DNA from 2 places in the Carnobacterium divergens DSM 20623 genome. Region 2 is predicted to be linked to the other one. Evidence: predicted binding sites of a transcription regulator. Region 2 holds the regulator's gene; the other holds the start of a gene.
What was found. The regulator LexA, encoded in region 2, represses DNA repair genes until DNA is damaged. The targets are predictions, from matches to a motif close to CNAACANNTGTTNG.
Positions count from the first base shown of each region.

Region 1 (8,400 bases), 210 kb from region 2:
ACGAAACTTGTAAATCGGTATTTTTTAAGAGATAGTTTAAAATTCCCTCAGCATTTGCTTCTTTTTTTAATTCAACAACAATTTGCAAGCCTGTTCGATCGGATTCATCACGAACTTCTGCAATGCCATCAATTTTTTTATTTAAACGAATTTCGTCCATTTTTTTCACAAGGACAGCTTTATTCACTTCATAAGGGATTTCGCTAATGACAATTTGTTGTTTGCCACCACGCAAATCTTCAAAATGCGTTTTAGAACGCACAATCACTTTGCCTTTACCCGTTTCATAAGCTTGTTTGATACCATCCAAACCTTGTAAAATTCCACCAGTTGCAAAATCAGGGCCTTTTAAATACTTCATTAAATCTGCCACACTTGCTGAGCGATTATCAATCAAATGAATAGTTGCGTCAATTACTTCACCTAAGTTGTGAGAAGGAATATCGGTTGCATATCCAGCTGAAATACCAGTAGCTCCATTTACCAAAAGGTTTGGGTAACGAGCCGGTAAAACAGTTGGCTCTTCGTCCGTGTCATCAAAGTTTAATACAAAATCTACTGTTTCTTTGTCAATATCTTTTAAAAGTTCCGCCGAAATTTTAGAAAGACGGGCTTCTGTATAACGCATTGCAGCTGGAGGATCGCCATCCATACTTCCGTTATTCCCGTGCATTTCAATTAAAACTTCTCGTAATTTCCAATCTTGACTTAAGCGAACCATTGCTTCATAAACACTAGAATCTCCATGTGGATGATAATTCCCAATAACATTTCCGACTGTTTTAGCAGATTTTCTAAACCCTTTTTCTGCAGTATTGCCTTCAACATTCATCGCGTATAAAATTCGTCTTTGAACGGGTTTTAAACCGTCACGAATGTCTGGGAGTGCACGTTCTTGGATAATATATTTAGAGTACCTACCAAAACGATCCCCCATCACTTCTTCCAGGGTTAATTCCTGAATATCCGATCTAATCTCCATTTTCGCCACTTCCTTCTAGCTCATCTAATAATTCAACTTGCTCAATTTCCGGTTCAAGTGAATCCATCATTTGATTATTTTCTAAGATACTTCCGCCTTCTTCTAATGAGAATTCAACGTGGGATTCAATCCACTTACGACGTGGTTCTACTTTGTCTCCCATCAAGGTGGAAACACGACGTTCTGCTTGAGCAGCATCGTCAATTCGAACACGAATTAAAGTTCTTGTTTCTGGATCCATCGTCGTTTCCCATAATTGGTCGGCGTTCATTTCACCAAGTCCTTTGTAACGTTGTAAAATATATCCTTTACCAAAGGTTTTTGTTTTAGCTTCTAATTCTTCATCTGTCCAAGCGTATTCAATCACTTCTTTTTTACCGGTTCCTTTTGACAATTTGTATAAAGGCGGTAATGCGATATAGACTTTTCCAGCTTCAATCAACGGTTTCATATAACGATAAAAGAATGTCAATAACAGTACTTGAATATGAGCACCATCAGTATCCGCATCGGTCATAATGATGACTTTGTCATAGTTACAGTCTGCTAAATCAAATTCAGGACCAACACCTGCACCGATTGTATAAATCATGGTATTGATTTCTTCATTTTTTAGAATATCTTGTAGCTTCGCTTTTTCTGTATTAATTACTTTTCCGCGTAAAGGTAAAATCGCTTGAAATTTACGATCACGGCCTTGTTTAGCAGAACCTCCGGCTGAATCTCCTTCGACTAGATAGATTTCATTCCGTTTTGGATTTTTGCTTTGTGCAGGCGTTAATTTCCCTGATAAAAGCGATTCATTCTTTTTACGTTTTTTCCCGTTACGACTTTCTTCTCTGGCTTTTCTAGCCGCGTCTCTAGCTTCTCTCGCCTTAATGGCTTTACGAACCAACATTTGACTGACTTCGCCATTTTCAATTAAATAGAAACCAAGTTGTTCCCCAATAACAGCATCAACAGCAGCTCTAGCTTGCGGAGTACCTAGCTTGCCTTTTGTTTGTCCTTCAAATTGAAGAAGATCTTCAGGGATACGCACAGAAATAATTGCAGCTAATCCTTCTCTAAAGTCGCTTCCTTCTAAGTTTTTATCTTTTTCTTTTAATAAACTTACTTTGCGAGCATATTCATTAAAGGCTTTTGTTAAAGACGCTTTCATACCCGATTCGTGAGTACCACCATCTTTTGTTCGCACATTATTAACGAAAGACAAGATATTTTCTGAATAGCCATCATTGTATTGAAAAGCAAATTCAACTTCGATTTGGTTGTTTTCGCCAGAAAAATAAGCAACTGGATTTAATGTATCTTTTTCTTCATTTAAATACTCAACAAATTCTTTGATGCCTTCTTCGTAATGGAAAATCTCTTGTTTTTCAGTTCGCTCATCAATTAGCTCAATTTTTAAACCTTTTAATAAGAAAGCAGATTCTCTTAAACGTTCAGATAAAATATCGTATGAATACTTAACTGTCGAGAAAATAGTTTCATCTGGTTTAAAGTGCACGATTGTTCCATTTTTTTCTTTTGTGGTTTTAACTTTTTTTAATGTATCTGCGGGAATTCCGCCATTTTTAAATTTTTGTTGATACATTACACCATCACGAACGATGGTAACTGTTAGCCATTCTGATAGAGCATTTACAACGCTGGCACCAACACCGTGAAGTCCACCTGACGTTTTATAACCACCTTGTCCAAACTTTCCTCCCGCATGTAACACCGTAAAGATTACTTGTACGGTTGGAATTCCTGAAGCATGCATCCCAACTGGCATCCCACGTCCATTATCCTTAACGCTTACACTATTATCCTTGTGTAAAGTTACAGTGATTTCAGTTCCATAACCGGATAAAGCTTCGTCTACTGAATTGTCTACAATTTCATAGACTAAGTGATGCAACCCTCTACTATCGGTTGAACCGATGTACATTCCTGGGCGTTTTCTGACAGCTTCCAGTCCTTCTAGAACTTGGATTGCTTCATCGTTGTATTCCATATTTATTTTTTTTGGCATTCTCAAAACTCCTTAGACCATAGAAAATAGGCGCATATTACTTGTATAACTGGCGCATCTACACAATGATACTCTATCTTTCAAGTAATGGAAAGCGAAAATCATCTTTTTTACTAAACTATCGAAAATACGTTCGCTTTATTTGAGAAAACTTTTATTTTCAGTTTTTATGTAATTTGATTTAAATTCACATTACTAAATAAGGTTAAAGCACAGTGTTTTTATACGTTCATCTAACATGAACTGCTTCTTTAATCTAACGCATTCTTTTGAAAAAAGCAAATCTAAATCGTGAATTTCAGTAATTTAACTAGTAAAGACTACGCTAAAATGCTAAAATATTGCGAGTGAAGGATATTTTGAAGTTATAAGGAGCGAATTCATTTGCTGAAAATCATAATTATGTTTGTTATCGCCTATTTATTAGGATCGATTCCGTCTGGTGTCTGGATTGGAAAATTATTTTATAAAAAAGACATTCGCCAATTTGGTAGTGGCAATTCTGGAACAACGAATACGTACCGTGTTTTAGGAAAAACAGCTGGAACTATTGTTTTAGCGATGGATATTTTAAAAGGAACGTTGGCTGCAAGTTTGCCTTATTTCTTTCATAGTGACATTAACCCATTGATTATTGGACTAGGCGCCATTATTGGTCATACATTTCCAATTTTTGCTGAATTTAAAGGTGGCAAAGCCGTTGCGACAAGTGCTGGGACATTGCTAGCTTATAATCCACAATATTTCATTATCTGCGCTTGCCTATTTGTCACACTGATTTACCTGACTCGAATGGTGAGCCTATCAAGTATGTTGGGAATGTTGATTATTGCCCCACTTAGTCTCGTATATCACGATTGGATTTTAACAACCATTGCTTTTATTTTATTATTTTTCATTACGTATCGTCATAAAGACAATATTAAGCGCATTAAAAATGGCACTGAAAATAAAGTACCTTTTGGCTTAGGCTATAAGAAAACAACTAAAAACTAGCAAAAACCTCTTATGGATTGAACAATTCAATCCATAAGAGGTTTTTTATTAATTTACAGTTATTTCAAAAGCTGCTTCAAATGATTTTTGAGGGGCCAATGTTTGAATGCCTAATTTTTCTTCAATCTTGCCGGTAGCATTCATATCATCTGCAATTCCAAACCATGGTTCGATGCAAACAAAAGGAGCGTCCGTTTGGGGTGGCGACCAAATGCCCACATACGGAAAGTCAACGAATCGAACAGCTACAGAATGTTCTGTTTTTTCAGATTTAATGGTAAAAATATTTTCACCTTTCGTTTCATAAATCATTGCATCATTATCGAATAAACTACGAGTCAAAGCAATATCTGTATTTGTTTGAGCCAATGTTTTACATGGTGTATTTAAATACGCTCCTGACAACGGAATCGTTGTTCTGGTTTTTCTTGGTGAAAAAGAAAAATAATAGTCTTCAAACTTCGTATCAGTTGTCAACGGAATATTAAATCCAGGATGTGCGCCAATTGAAAAATAAAGTGGCTCATCAGAAGCTGGATTCTCAACATGATAGGCTGTTGTCACAGTATTCCCAGTTAAAGTATACGTAATCAGCAAATGAAACGCATATGGGTAGCGCTCTTTAGTACTTGGACTATCTGATAATTTCAATGTCACGGTGCTATCTGTTTGATGCATTATTTCAAATTCACAATCTCGTGCAAATCCGTGCTGACCCATTGGGTATGTTTTTCCAGCCACTTCGTAGCGGTCTTCTTTTAAACGTCCGACAAATGGGAAAAGAACAGGAGCATGTCTCCCCCAGTATTTGGGATCTGCTTGCCATAAATACTCAATCTTGTTGTCTTTTCTTTTAATACTGGTAAGTTCTGCGCCTTTAGTTAAAATAGTAACGGTTAATGTATCATTTTCAAGTTTGATCATAATCCTTTCCCTCCTTTTAATGCATTCAATAAAATTGATTATATCATAGTTTAACTCTTTATTTGAAACCATTTTCAGCTTTTAGGTAAATTTAAATAAAAAATGATTTCGATAAACTTTATCGAAATCATTTTTGTTTAATAAACAGATTCTTTAGCAAGGGCTTCTATAAATTTTGGATTATTTACCCGAATATAGGTCCCTTTCATTCCAAGTGAACGAGATTCAATAATCCCACCTGATTCAAGTTTTCTTAATGCGTTAACAATAACTGAACGAGTGATGCCAATTTTATCAGCAATACTAGATGCCGTTAGACGTCCTTCTAAGCCATCTAGTTCATTAAATATGGCTTTAACGGCTTTTAGTTCACTATAAGAAAGTGTTTTAATCGCCATTTGAACAATCGCCAAACTTCTTGTTTCTTCTTCGATTTGATTTGATTTGTGGTATAAAATTTCCATTCCCACCACAGTTGCACTGTATTCTGCTAAAATTAAATCTCCATCATCAAACGCCGAATGCAAACGTGCTAATATAATCGTTCCTAATCGTTCGCCAGCAGCACGAATGGGGACAATCGTTGTTAGCCCTTCAGCAAATAGGTCACGATTTTCAATTGGAAAAGCTGTATAGTCACTTTCTACACCTATATTCGATTTTGTTTCAGTAATACCTAACATGTTAGCTGTATAATCTGCTGGGAATTTTTCATCAACAAGCATTTGTTTCACTCGCTCATTGTTAATCCCGTGTTTTTCATTGTATCCAAGTAATACTCCGTTCTCACTAATCAAGTAGGTATTCGCATCTAGAGTATCTCCTAATATCTCTGCCATATTGTTAAATGGCAAACGATCAGAAACCGACGCTACACCGCCTTTTTGTTGCAGCATACTGCTGATTTTACGCATTTTAAGAAGTAAATTGTTCACTCGTTTTTCCTCCAGCTCTTATAAGATATAACGACTTAAGTCTTTATCTTGGACAATATAGTCAATTTTATCGTTCACATAGTTTTCTGTAATTGTAATTTCTCCCATATGCATATCTGGAGCTTCAAATAATAAATCTTCTAATAATTTTTCTAAAATTGTATGCAGACGGCGTGCGCCAATATTATCGGTTTCGTGATTCACCTTAAAGGCAATCTCTGCTAAACGCTCAATCGCTTCAAAGGTAAAGGTTACTTTGATATTTTCCGTTCCAAGCATTGCAATGTATTGTTTAATCAATGCGTTATTAGGTTCTGTTAAAATCTTAACAAAATCACTTGCATCTAAATCATTCAGTTCTACACGAATTGGAAAACGTCCTTGCAATTCTGGAATCAAGTCACTTGGTTTAGAAACGTGGAACGCACCTGAAGCAATAAATAGAATATGATCTGTTTGGATTGTGCCATATTTTGTGTTGACTTGTGATCCTTCGACAATTGGTAAAATATCGCGCTGCACACCTTCACGAGAGACTTCTCCAGACTGACTTGCTTTAGAAGTTATTTTATCAATTTCATCAATAAAGATAATCCCTGTATTTTGAGCAAGTTTAATGGCTTGTGAATGAATGTCTTCTGGGTTAACGAGCTTTTCAGATTCTTCTTGGATAAAGATTTTAATTGCTTCTTGAACAGTCACTGTCCGTTTGATTTTGCGTTTTGGAGTTAAGGCTCCTAAGGTATCATTCAAATCAATCCCCATTTGTTCAAGGCCAGCTCCCATAGGAGAATTGACCGGTTTTTTACTCTCATTCACTTCAATTGTTAATTCTCTTTGATCTAGCAAGCCATCCCGAATTTGTTGCTTCATTGTTTCACGATTTGATGAAATCGTTTCGGTCACTTCTTCCTCGACCTCTTCTTGATTAAATTGAGCCATATCAACACCCATATTTTGAAACATATTTTCAAAAGGATTTAAATTAGCAGCCTTTTTCTTTTCCTTTTTAATTCCTGGAACAAGTAATTTGGCTACACGATCAATTGCGCGTTTTTCAGCTTGTGAATAGACATTTGAATATTGTTGCTTTTGAACAATTTGGATACTAACTTCAACTAAATCACGAACCATCGATTCCACATCACGTCCAACATAGCCTACTTCAGTAAATTTTGTTGCTTCTACTTTGATAAAAGGCGCATTGACGATTTTTGCTAAACGACGTGCAATTTCCGTTTTACCTACGCCAGTAGGCCCAATCATTAACATATTTTTGGGCGTAATTTCTTGTTGCATTTCTTCTTCTAACTGTAGGCGACGGTAACGATTACGTAAAGCTACCGCAACCGATTTTTTAGCTTCATTTTGTCCAATAATGTATTTATCAAGTTCTTGAACGATTTCTCTAGGAGTCATATTAATAGTTGTATTCATTGTAGACACTTCCTTTTAAAGTTTTTCCACGATAATATTATGATTGGTAAAGACACAGATATCTGCTGCTACCGTTAAGCTCTCTTTGGCAATTTCACTTGCACTTAAATGTTGACCGTGTTTTTTTAATGCTCGGCCTGCTGAAAGTGCATAATTCCCACCAGAGCCAATCGCTAAGATACCATCATCCGGTTCAATCACTTCACCACCGCCACTCACCATTAGCATTTCATCTTTATTCATGACAATTAATAATGCTTCAAGTTTTTGCATTGCACGATCTGTACGCCATTCTTGAGCTAGCTCTACTGCAGCTCGTTTTAAATTGCCTTTGTATTCATTTAATTTAGCTTCAAATTTTTCTTCTAATGTAAAAGCATCTGCTACACTTCCAGCAAATCCAACTAGCACTTCACCGTTATAAATACGACGAACTTTACGTGCTGTGCCTTTCATGATAACAGATTCTCCCATCGTTACCTGACCATCGCCAGCCATTGCACATTCCCCGTTATGACTCACTGCAAAAATCGTTGTTGCGTGAAAAGTTGTTGTCATTGTTTATTCCTCCTATTAATTCATTTCTTCTTAAAGCATTACGCTCTTGGATGAAATTGTCGGTAATTTTTTTGTAAATGCTCTTTCGTTACATGAGCATAAATTTGTGTCGAAGAAAGACTTGCATGACCTAATAATTCCTGAACAGTTCGCATATCTGCACCATTATTCAATAAATGAGTAGCAAATGTATGGCGCAACATGTGAGGATGAATATTAGAGGTTAAACTGCTTTTTTTTATTACTTGGTTTAATACATATTCAATTCCAGTTGGCGTTATCTGATCGCCATAATGATTTACAAATAAATAGGGATGTTCTTTATGGTATTTTGTCATTAAAGGTGTTCGGCATTTTTCAAGGTACTCTTTAATCGCAATTGCTGCATAATGCCCAAATGGAACGTAACGTTCTTTGTTGCCTTTCCCATGAACTAGCAGCACCCCTAATTCAAAATCTAAGTCTTTGATTTGGATATTGCTACACTCACTAACTCGAATACCAGTACCATACAATACTTCTAATAAAGCTTCATTCCGAAAATCTAACAG
Region 1 is NZ_JQLO01000001.1:925,674-934,073, reverse strand. Features, by position in the region: gene parC (DNA topoisomerase IV subunit A) at 1-982, opposite strand, end outside; gene parE (DNA topoisomerase IV subunit B) at 972-2,999, opposite strand; gene plsY (glycerol-3-phosphate 1-O-acyltransferase PlsY) at 3,387-3,995, shown strand; gene BR52_RS04600 (aldose 1-epimerase family protein) at 4,044-4,922, opposite strand; gene codY (GTP-sensing pleiotropic transcriptional regulator CodY) at 5,057-5,854, opposite strand; gene hslU (ATP-dependent protease ATPase subunit HslU) at 5,873-7,291, opposite strand; gene hslV (ATP-dependent protease subunit HslV) at 7,307-7,849, opposite strand; gene xerC (tyrosine recombinase XerC) at 7,888-8,400, opposite strand, start outside.
Region 1: the regulator LexA is predicted to act here: its motif matches at 3,122-3,135, upstream of parE (DNA topoisomerase IV subunit B).

Region 2 (8,400 bases):
TTTATAAGGTTTCATATACCATAAAAATGTTGCCAAAAAAAGGGGTAATTCCTGATGGATACTATGATTATACGGTTTTCCCATTAGAAGGATTTTGGGATTCTAAAATCCCTGTTACAGCAGAGCAACCATTAAACTTGGATCAGTTGATTTATAAGATAATGATTCGCCAGCCTGATTTTGTAACTACTGAATTGGTTTCTGAAATTAAAATCACACGATTAGCTTCCTTAGCTACTGAATTAGTGGACAGAATTCAATTTGAAACAATAAAGGAAGGGCGAAATCTTCAAATGATGCATGTTGGTAGCTATGCAGATGAGATTCATTCTTTTAATAAAATGGATGACTACTGTAAAGAAATGAATTTAAAAAAAGTCGGTCATCAGCATAAAGAAATTTATGTGTCTGACCCTAAAAGAGTGGCACCTGAAAAGTTAAAAACAGTCTTGCGATTCCCAATCCATTAAATAATAATTATAGAAAATCGCGTTTATTTAAATGGGTTTTTAAGTTCTTAATGAATACTATTAGACAAATTGCTCAAATAAAGTTATTCTTAAATAGAAGAATTTTTCTTTAAATTTAGTAAAAGAGGTGTAGCTGATGAAAAATCAATGGAGACTAGTTGTTGGTATTATTTTAGTACTAATCGTTGCGTTATTTGCTATTTTAAATGTTTCAGAAGTACCTGTGAATTTTGGCTTTACAAAAGTTGAGTGGCCATTAATCATGGTGATTTTAGGTTCATTATTTGTTGGTGCGATTGCAGCAGTTTTAGTTTCAACGGGATCAAGTATACAATTAAAAAAACAAGTGAAGCAACAAGGAAAAGAATTGACGACATTTGATCAAAAAGTAGCTGAGCGTACTGAAAGTTTAAAAGCGGAGTATGAAAACAAGCTTGCAGAAAAAGAAATCGCATTAGCAGAAAACAAGAAAAAAATTGATAGTTTAGAGCAAGAATTGGTTACAAAACTAACAACACCGCCAACTGAAAATACGCTTTAATTGAAAGAAGGAATTCAACTATGATTAAAGTGGTGTTTACGTATCAAACAAAAACATCTGATTTGCCAGAATTAATGGAGAAATTTCAACAATCTGCAAGTTCTGAGTTTAATGGAATTGTGAACAATCTAGGAATCAATCAATTTAAACGAAGTGAAGGAGATCAAACGATTGTCGTTCTTGATATTTATTATGAATCGCTTAGTGACTATGATGAGCGGACTACCTATGAACGCAGTCAAGTTGCATGGAATGACATTTGGTTTAATCCAACTAATAAGCATAAAGAACTTTCAGTTGAAGTTTTTGAAGTTCTAAATAAAACCTTTTAAACAAGAGCAACTTACATTAAATGTAAGTTGCTCTTTTTAGTTAAAAATGATGGAAAGATTAGTTATTTCATAAGTGTTTTGAAGGGTAAAAAAAAGAATTGACTCTTAGTAGCTTAGATGGTATTTTATACAGGTTGGCAATTTTAAATAAAGGGGAATATCATTAATGAAAAACGAGCAACATCACGTAAAACAAGTTATAATTGATCCGACAGCGATTGGATTGTTTGGTTTAGCAATGGTTACTTTAGTAGCCTCATCTCAAAAATTAGGCTGGACAGAAAACGTAAGTGGCGTGTTGCCATGGGCAATTTTCTTAGGCGGAATTGCTCAGTTGATTGCTTCTAACTATGATGCAAAACATAATAACGTATTTGGCGCAACAGCTTTTGCTGGTTACGGACTATTTTGGTTAGGAACAGGAATGAGCTGGATGATTCAAAATGGTTTGTTTGGAGAAGTGCTACAAGCTTCTTTCGATCCAAATGAATTAGGTTTTGCTTTCCTTGGCTACTTTATTTTCACAGTCTTTATGACCGTGGGAGCTTTAGAAACAAACAAGGTCTTATTCTTTATTTTCTTTTTAATTGACTTTTTATTCCTAGGATTGTTTATGTCAACTTTTGGAATTGCAACAGACTTCTTCCACATGATGGCAGCAGTTGCGGAATTTTTAATTTCAATTTTATCATTCTATGGCGCAGCAGCAGCTGTTTTGAATGGTCACTTTGGCTTTACGTTCCTACCAATCGGCAAGCCTTTTGGGATTATCAAAAAATAATTAAAGTAAAACCTTCAGTTAAGCAACGAACAAATTGCTTAACTGAAGGTTTTTTTATTTTTTAATCATATCAATATGAGGAATTTCATCTTCTAAATAAATCTCGCCATTGATTGGTTCAAAGCCAAATTGACTATAGAACTTTTGTAAATAAGCTTGTGCTTGAATTTCAACGGCTTGATTTGGAAAGCTATCATCAATTGTTTTTAAAATAATCGTTAATAACTCTTTGCCTAAGCCAGTCCCACGTTGTTCTTTCACTGTTAAAATACGGCCAAACATTAATTTTTCTTGACTTGGAATGATGCGTCCATAAGCCTGTATCTGGCCATTTTGTTCATTAAACACATGGATGCTGATTAAATCCTTATCGTCTACATCTGGATAAAAACATTCTTGCTCGACAATAAAAACGTTCACTCGAGCTTGATAGATTTGAAAAAGTTCAGTCGTTGTTAATTCATTAAATCTTTTTATTTTCCACGTCATCACATTAGCCCCTTTAGTTGATTTTATTAGTTAATCATAGTATAAAATTAAACGAAATGATTTGCAATTAGAAATAAACGGCTAAGAATTAAAAAGCGAAAAAATCAAGAGTTCAACTACTTTATTTTCTAAAAATTTGGTATACTAAATAAGTTGGGAGTGATTAGATTGTTAAAATCTCGAATGAACTGGAAATTAAATCAACCACAAACGAATGAAGCAGCGATTACAGCTTTAAGCGAAGAACTTTCGACTTCTCCGTTAGTATCGACTTTACTAGTTAATCGTGGTTTGGATACAAAAGACAAAGCACAGCATTTTTTGAAACCAGATGAAACTTGGATTCATGATCCATTTTTAATGTATGATATGGAAAAAACCGTTGAACGAATTACGCAAGCAATTGAACATGGTCAAAAAATAGTCGTTTATGGCGATTATGATGCTGATGGCGTAACAAGTACGGCTGTTTTAAAAGAAACGATTGAAATGCTTGGTGGTGAAGTAGATTTCTATATTCCAAATCGATTTACAGATGGTTATGGACCGAATGTCCAAGCTTTTGAAAGATTGATTGAAGAGGGAGCGGAATTGATTGTGACGTGTGACAATGGGGTTTCAGGTCACGAAGCAATTGCTAAAGCTAAGGAATTAGGAATTGATGTGATTGTAACGGATCACCATGAAATGCCAGAGATTTTGCCAGAGGCATATGCAATTGTTCATCCAAAACATCCACAAGGAGCGTATCCTTTTGGTGAATTAGCTGGAGTAGGTGTTGCCTTCAAACTAGCAACCGCATTATTAGGCGAGTTTCCAACTGAACTAGTAGATCTAGTAGCGATTGGAACTATTGCTGATCTAGTTTCATTGACGGATGAGAACCGAGCATTAGTGATTTTAGGGCTAGAAATGTTAAAAGTTTCTGAACGATTAGGTTTTTTAGCATTAGCAAAAGTTGCAGGAATAGAAAAAGAGACCATTACAGAAGAAACGATTGGCTTTACCATCGCGCCTCGTCTAAATGCTGTCGGTCGTTTAGGTGAAGCAGGGCCAGCAGTTGCTTTATTAACGACCTTTGATGAAGAAGAAGCAATCGAGCTTGCAACCTTTATTAATACAAAAAATGAAGAGCGTCAAGCCTTTGTGGCAAAAATTACGGAAGAAGCCTTCCAAATGATTGCAGAAATGAAAGAAACACCGTCTGTGTATTTATTAGCGAAGTCCGATTGGCACGAAGGGGTACTTGGAATTGTTGCAAGTAAAATTGTTGGTGCCACAGGAAAACCCGCACTTGTGTTGAATATTGACACTGAAAATGGAATCGCTAAAGGTTCTGGACGGAGCATTAGCGCGTATAACTTATATGATGCAATTAATGAAGTCCGAGATTTAACCACCCATTTTGGTGGACATCATATGGCAGCAGGTCTAACACTGCCAATTGAACATATTGAGACCTTACAAACACAACTAAATCAGTATGCGTTAACGCATGATTTAGTCGGAAACTTGAATGAAGAACTAGTAATTGATGAAACGATTGAATTAACAGATATCACCGTTGCAACGATTGAAGAATTGGCTAGTTTAGCGCCATTTGGCACAGACAATCCAAAGCCTGTTTTCTTACTTGAACATGTTCAAGCAGAAGACATTCGTAAAATTGGTGGCAACAACGCTCATTTAAAACTTAAAGCAACAAAAAATAAGGTGAATTTAGACGTGATTGGCTTTCAATTAGGTGCAGTTGCTGATGAAATCAACGACAATTCTGAAGTGTCGTTAGTCGGAAAGCTTTCTATAAATGAATGGAATGGCAACCGTAAGCCTCAGTTGATGCTTGAAGATATTTCAATGGATGGACTTCAAGTTGTTGATTTGAGAGGGAGCAATTTAGCAGCAGGTCTTTGGGTACAAGGCGCAGCTTGTTATCTATTTTATAATAAGAAAAGCTACCAAACCCATAATGATAAAGTTCCAATGGGCAGTGAAAGTGTTTTGATTGAGTCCAAAGAAGATGCTGAAGCTTTTAAAACGCAACATTCAACCTTTGTATTTATCGATTGTCCAAACGAATTAGAATGGATTTCGTCAACGATTCGGGGAAATACACCAGAAAAGTTAGTTACTGCCTTTTTTAGTGAATCAGAAAGTTACCTAAATGGGATGCCAAGCCGAACACAATTTGGAGAATTATTTAAATTCGTAGCAACACACAAAGATGTTGATATTCGACATAAGCTGTCTATTTTAGCAAATTATCTAAAAATCAAAGATAACTTATTAATTTTCATGATTAACGTGTTTTTTGAACTAGGATTTGTTACAATAGACAATGGCGTAATGAACTATGTCGAAGATGCTCCAAAAAAAGAGTTGTCTGATGCAGAAAATTACCAAAAACGACTAAATCAAATAGAAGCTGAAAAAATCTTGCTGTACAGCCATTTTGCAGAATTAGAAATCTGGTTAAAACAACAAATTAATGAAGCCTCGTAAAATTTGAATGGAGGATTTATAGATGGATTTAAAACAATATATTGCAGATGTAAAAGACTTCCCTGAAAAAGGAATTATTTTCCGTGACATTTCACCCTTAATGGCAGACGGAGAAGCTTATCGTTATGCAACTAACGAAATTGCAAAATACGCAAAAGACAAAGGCGTTGAAATGATCGTTGGACCAGAAGCTCGCGGATTTATCGTAGGCTGCCCAGTGGCCTATGAATTAGGAATCGGTTTTGCTCCTGCTCGCAAAAAAGGCAAACTGCCAAGAGAAACAGTTGAAGTTAGCTATGGTTTAGAGTATGGATCAGATGTTTTACAAATTCACAAAGACGCTATCAAACCAGGTCAAAAAGTGATGGTTTGTGATGATTTACTAGCAACCGGTGGAACCATTGCAGCGACGATTCAATTAATCGAAAAATTAGGTGGAATTGTTGTAGGAACAGCTTTCTTAATCGAATTAACAGATTTAAATGGTCGTGCTCAAATTGAAGGATACGATATCTTCACTTTAATGGACTACTAAAATAAAAATCCCCCTCAAGTTAGATTGATTCTAACCTGAAGGGGATTCTTTTTATGCGATTGATTTTGGATTTTTAGGAGAGCGTCCTAGGACAAACTCGATAATCGTTAAAACAACTAAAATACCAACGATAATTGCAAACCAATTAGATGTTTGAATGCCGAAATCCCAAGTGTTATAAATCCAGATGACAATGCCACTATAAATAATTGAAAGAATATTCAAAACAGCAAATGCCCATAAATTTCCATTTTCTTTATTGCGTAAGTACATAACGGAAAGACCAACACTTAAAAGAATCCAAGCAACTTGAATCAATAAGCTAAACCAATAAAACAATAATGCAACCATTTCACTTAACCTCCTTATGTGAGAATAAAAAAAGCCTTATATACAAAGTTTAGCACAATTATTTGTAGAGACAACTAAAAAGCATTAAAAAAGAGCTTCCTAATAAAGGAAACTCTGAAAGTCTTAAAAAATGTGACTCCGGTATAATCCAACAACTTTTCCAAGAATGGTTACTTCACTAAGAATAATCGGATCCATTCCATCGTTTTCAGGTTGCAAGCGGTAATGATCTTTTTCTTTGAAGAATCGTTTACAAGTTGCTTCATCTTCACTTGTCATAGCAATCACGATATCGCCATTATCAGCATTTGATTGTTTGCGAACAATTACAGCATCGCCATCTAAAATTCCACAATTGATCATACTTTCACCACGAATAGTTAGCATGAACAACGCTTCATTTGCATATTGCAGATGAGGAGGTAGTGGGAAATAATCAGTGGCTTCTTCAACTGCTAATATCGGTTCACCAGCTGTAACGGTTCCTAGAAGGGGAATCTTATCCATTGGGACACCAAGTTTAGACAATCCAAGTGCAGTTAACTCAATAGCACGAGGTTTACTAGGATCTCGTTGAATAAAGCCGTTTTTTTCTAAACGTGATAAGTGGCCATGTACCGTTGACGTTGAAGAAAGAGATACAGCAGTACCAATCTCACGAACAGTTGGGGGATACCCTTTTAGTTGAACTTGTTCATGTATGTACTGTAATACTTCAATTTGTCTAGATTCTGGAGTTTTACGCATGATTAAATGCACCTCGTTTCTTTATCAATTTTCTTAACTATAGAATACCATAAATAATCACAGAATTCAAACAGATGTTCGGTAAAAATTAAATTTCTATTCCTAGTGTCTTGAAAGCTTTGTAAGAATAAACTAATTTTTAGGCAAATGGATATATTTTCAGCTTAATTTTTGATATAGTTAAGAGGTCAAATGAAACGAGATGGAGTGAATTAAATGCTATCTAAAGAAAAAATAGCCCGAATTAACGAGCTAGCCAATAAGTCTAAGAGCGAAACCCTCAGCTTATCAGAGCAACAAGAACAAAAAGAATTAAGAGAAGAATATTTACAAGCTTTCCGCGGTGGAATGAGAAATCATATCGAAGGAATGAAAGTTGTCGACAATGATGGGACAGACGTTACTCCTGAAAAGTTAAAGCAAATTCAAAAAGAAAAAGGATTACACGACCGCTAAAAATAAGAAGGAAATGAGACATATAAGTAGAAAACGCTTTATCAATTGTTAAAATTTGGCGTTTAATCGTTAAAATAAATACAATAATTCTATGAAAGCGTTGCGTAAAACGATTTAAAACAGTAAAATAGAGATATTAAAACTGAAAGGATGATTTAATTGTTCGATACAACTGACCAACTTGCAGTAAACACGATTAGAACACTAAGTATGGATGCGATTCAAAAAGCAAACTCAGGACACCCAGGTTTACCAATGGGGGCTGCTCCAATGGCGTACACGCTATGGACAAAACATTTAAACGTAAACCCAAGCAACTCATCATGGGTAAATCGCGATCGCTTTGTACTTTCAGCAGGACACGGTTCAATGCTATTATATAGTTTGTTACATTTATCAGGTTACAAACTATCAATGGAGGATTTGAAAAATTTCCGTCAATGGGATAGCTTAACCCCTGGTCATCCAGAAGTACATCATACAGATGGTGTTGAAGCAACAACAGGTCCTCTTGGACAAGGAATTGCAAATAGTGTCGGAATGGCAATGGCAGAAGCTCATCTAGCGGCAACGTATAATAAGGAAAATCATCAAATCGTTGATCATTATACCTATGCTTTATGTGGTGATGGAGATTTAATGGAAGGCGTATCAGCTGAAGCAGCAAGTTTAGCAGGTCATTTAGAGCTAGGCAAACTTGTGGTATTATATGATTCAAATGATATTTCATTAGATGGTCCTACTTCAAAAGCTTTTACTGAAAATGTAGGCAAACGTTTTGAAGCGTATAATTGGCAACATATTTTAGTTAAAGATGGAAATGATCTAGCTGAAATCGAAAAAGCGATTGAAGCAGCAAAAGCAGAAACTAAAAAACCAACTTTAATTGAAGTAAAAACAGTGATTGGCTTTGGTGCTCCAAATGAAGGAACATCTAAAGTTCACGGCGCACCACTTGGAATGGATGGAATCGAAGCGACTAAAAAAGCTTACGGTTGGGATTATCCAGCGTTCACTGTTCCAAATGAAGTAGCTACACGTTTTAAAGAAACAATGATTGATCAAGGAGCTAAATCAGAAAGTGAATGGAATGAATTGTTCGCTTCATATAAAGCTGAATATCCAGAATTAGCTGCTCAATTTGAATTAGCAATGTCTGGGAACTTACCAACTGATTGGGATAAAGAATTACCAGT
Region 2 is NZ_JQLO01000001.1:1,132,254-1,140,653, reverse strand. Features, by position in the region: gene BR52_RS05555 (GyrI-like domain-containing protein) at 1-470, shown strand, start outside; gene BR52_RS05550 (LapA family protein) at 607-1,011, shown strand; gene BR52_RS05545 (hypothetical protein) at 1,032-1,343, shown strand; gene BR52_RS05540 (acetate uptake transporter) at 1,510-2,124, shown strand; gene BR52_RS05535 (GNAT family N-acetyltransferase) at 2,179-2,613, opposite strand; gene recJ (single-stranded-DNA-specific exonuclease RecJ) at 2,782-5,115, shown strand; gene BR52_RS05525 (adenine phosphoribosyltransferase) at 5,138-5,650, shown strand; gene BR52_RS05520 (hypothetical protein) at 5,702-6,001, opposite strand; gene lexA (transcriptional repressor LexA) at 6,125-6,748, opposite strand; gene BR52_RS05510 (DUF896 family protein) at 6,965-7,204, shown strand; gene tkt (transketolase) at 7,364-8,400, shown strand, end outside.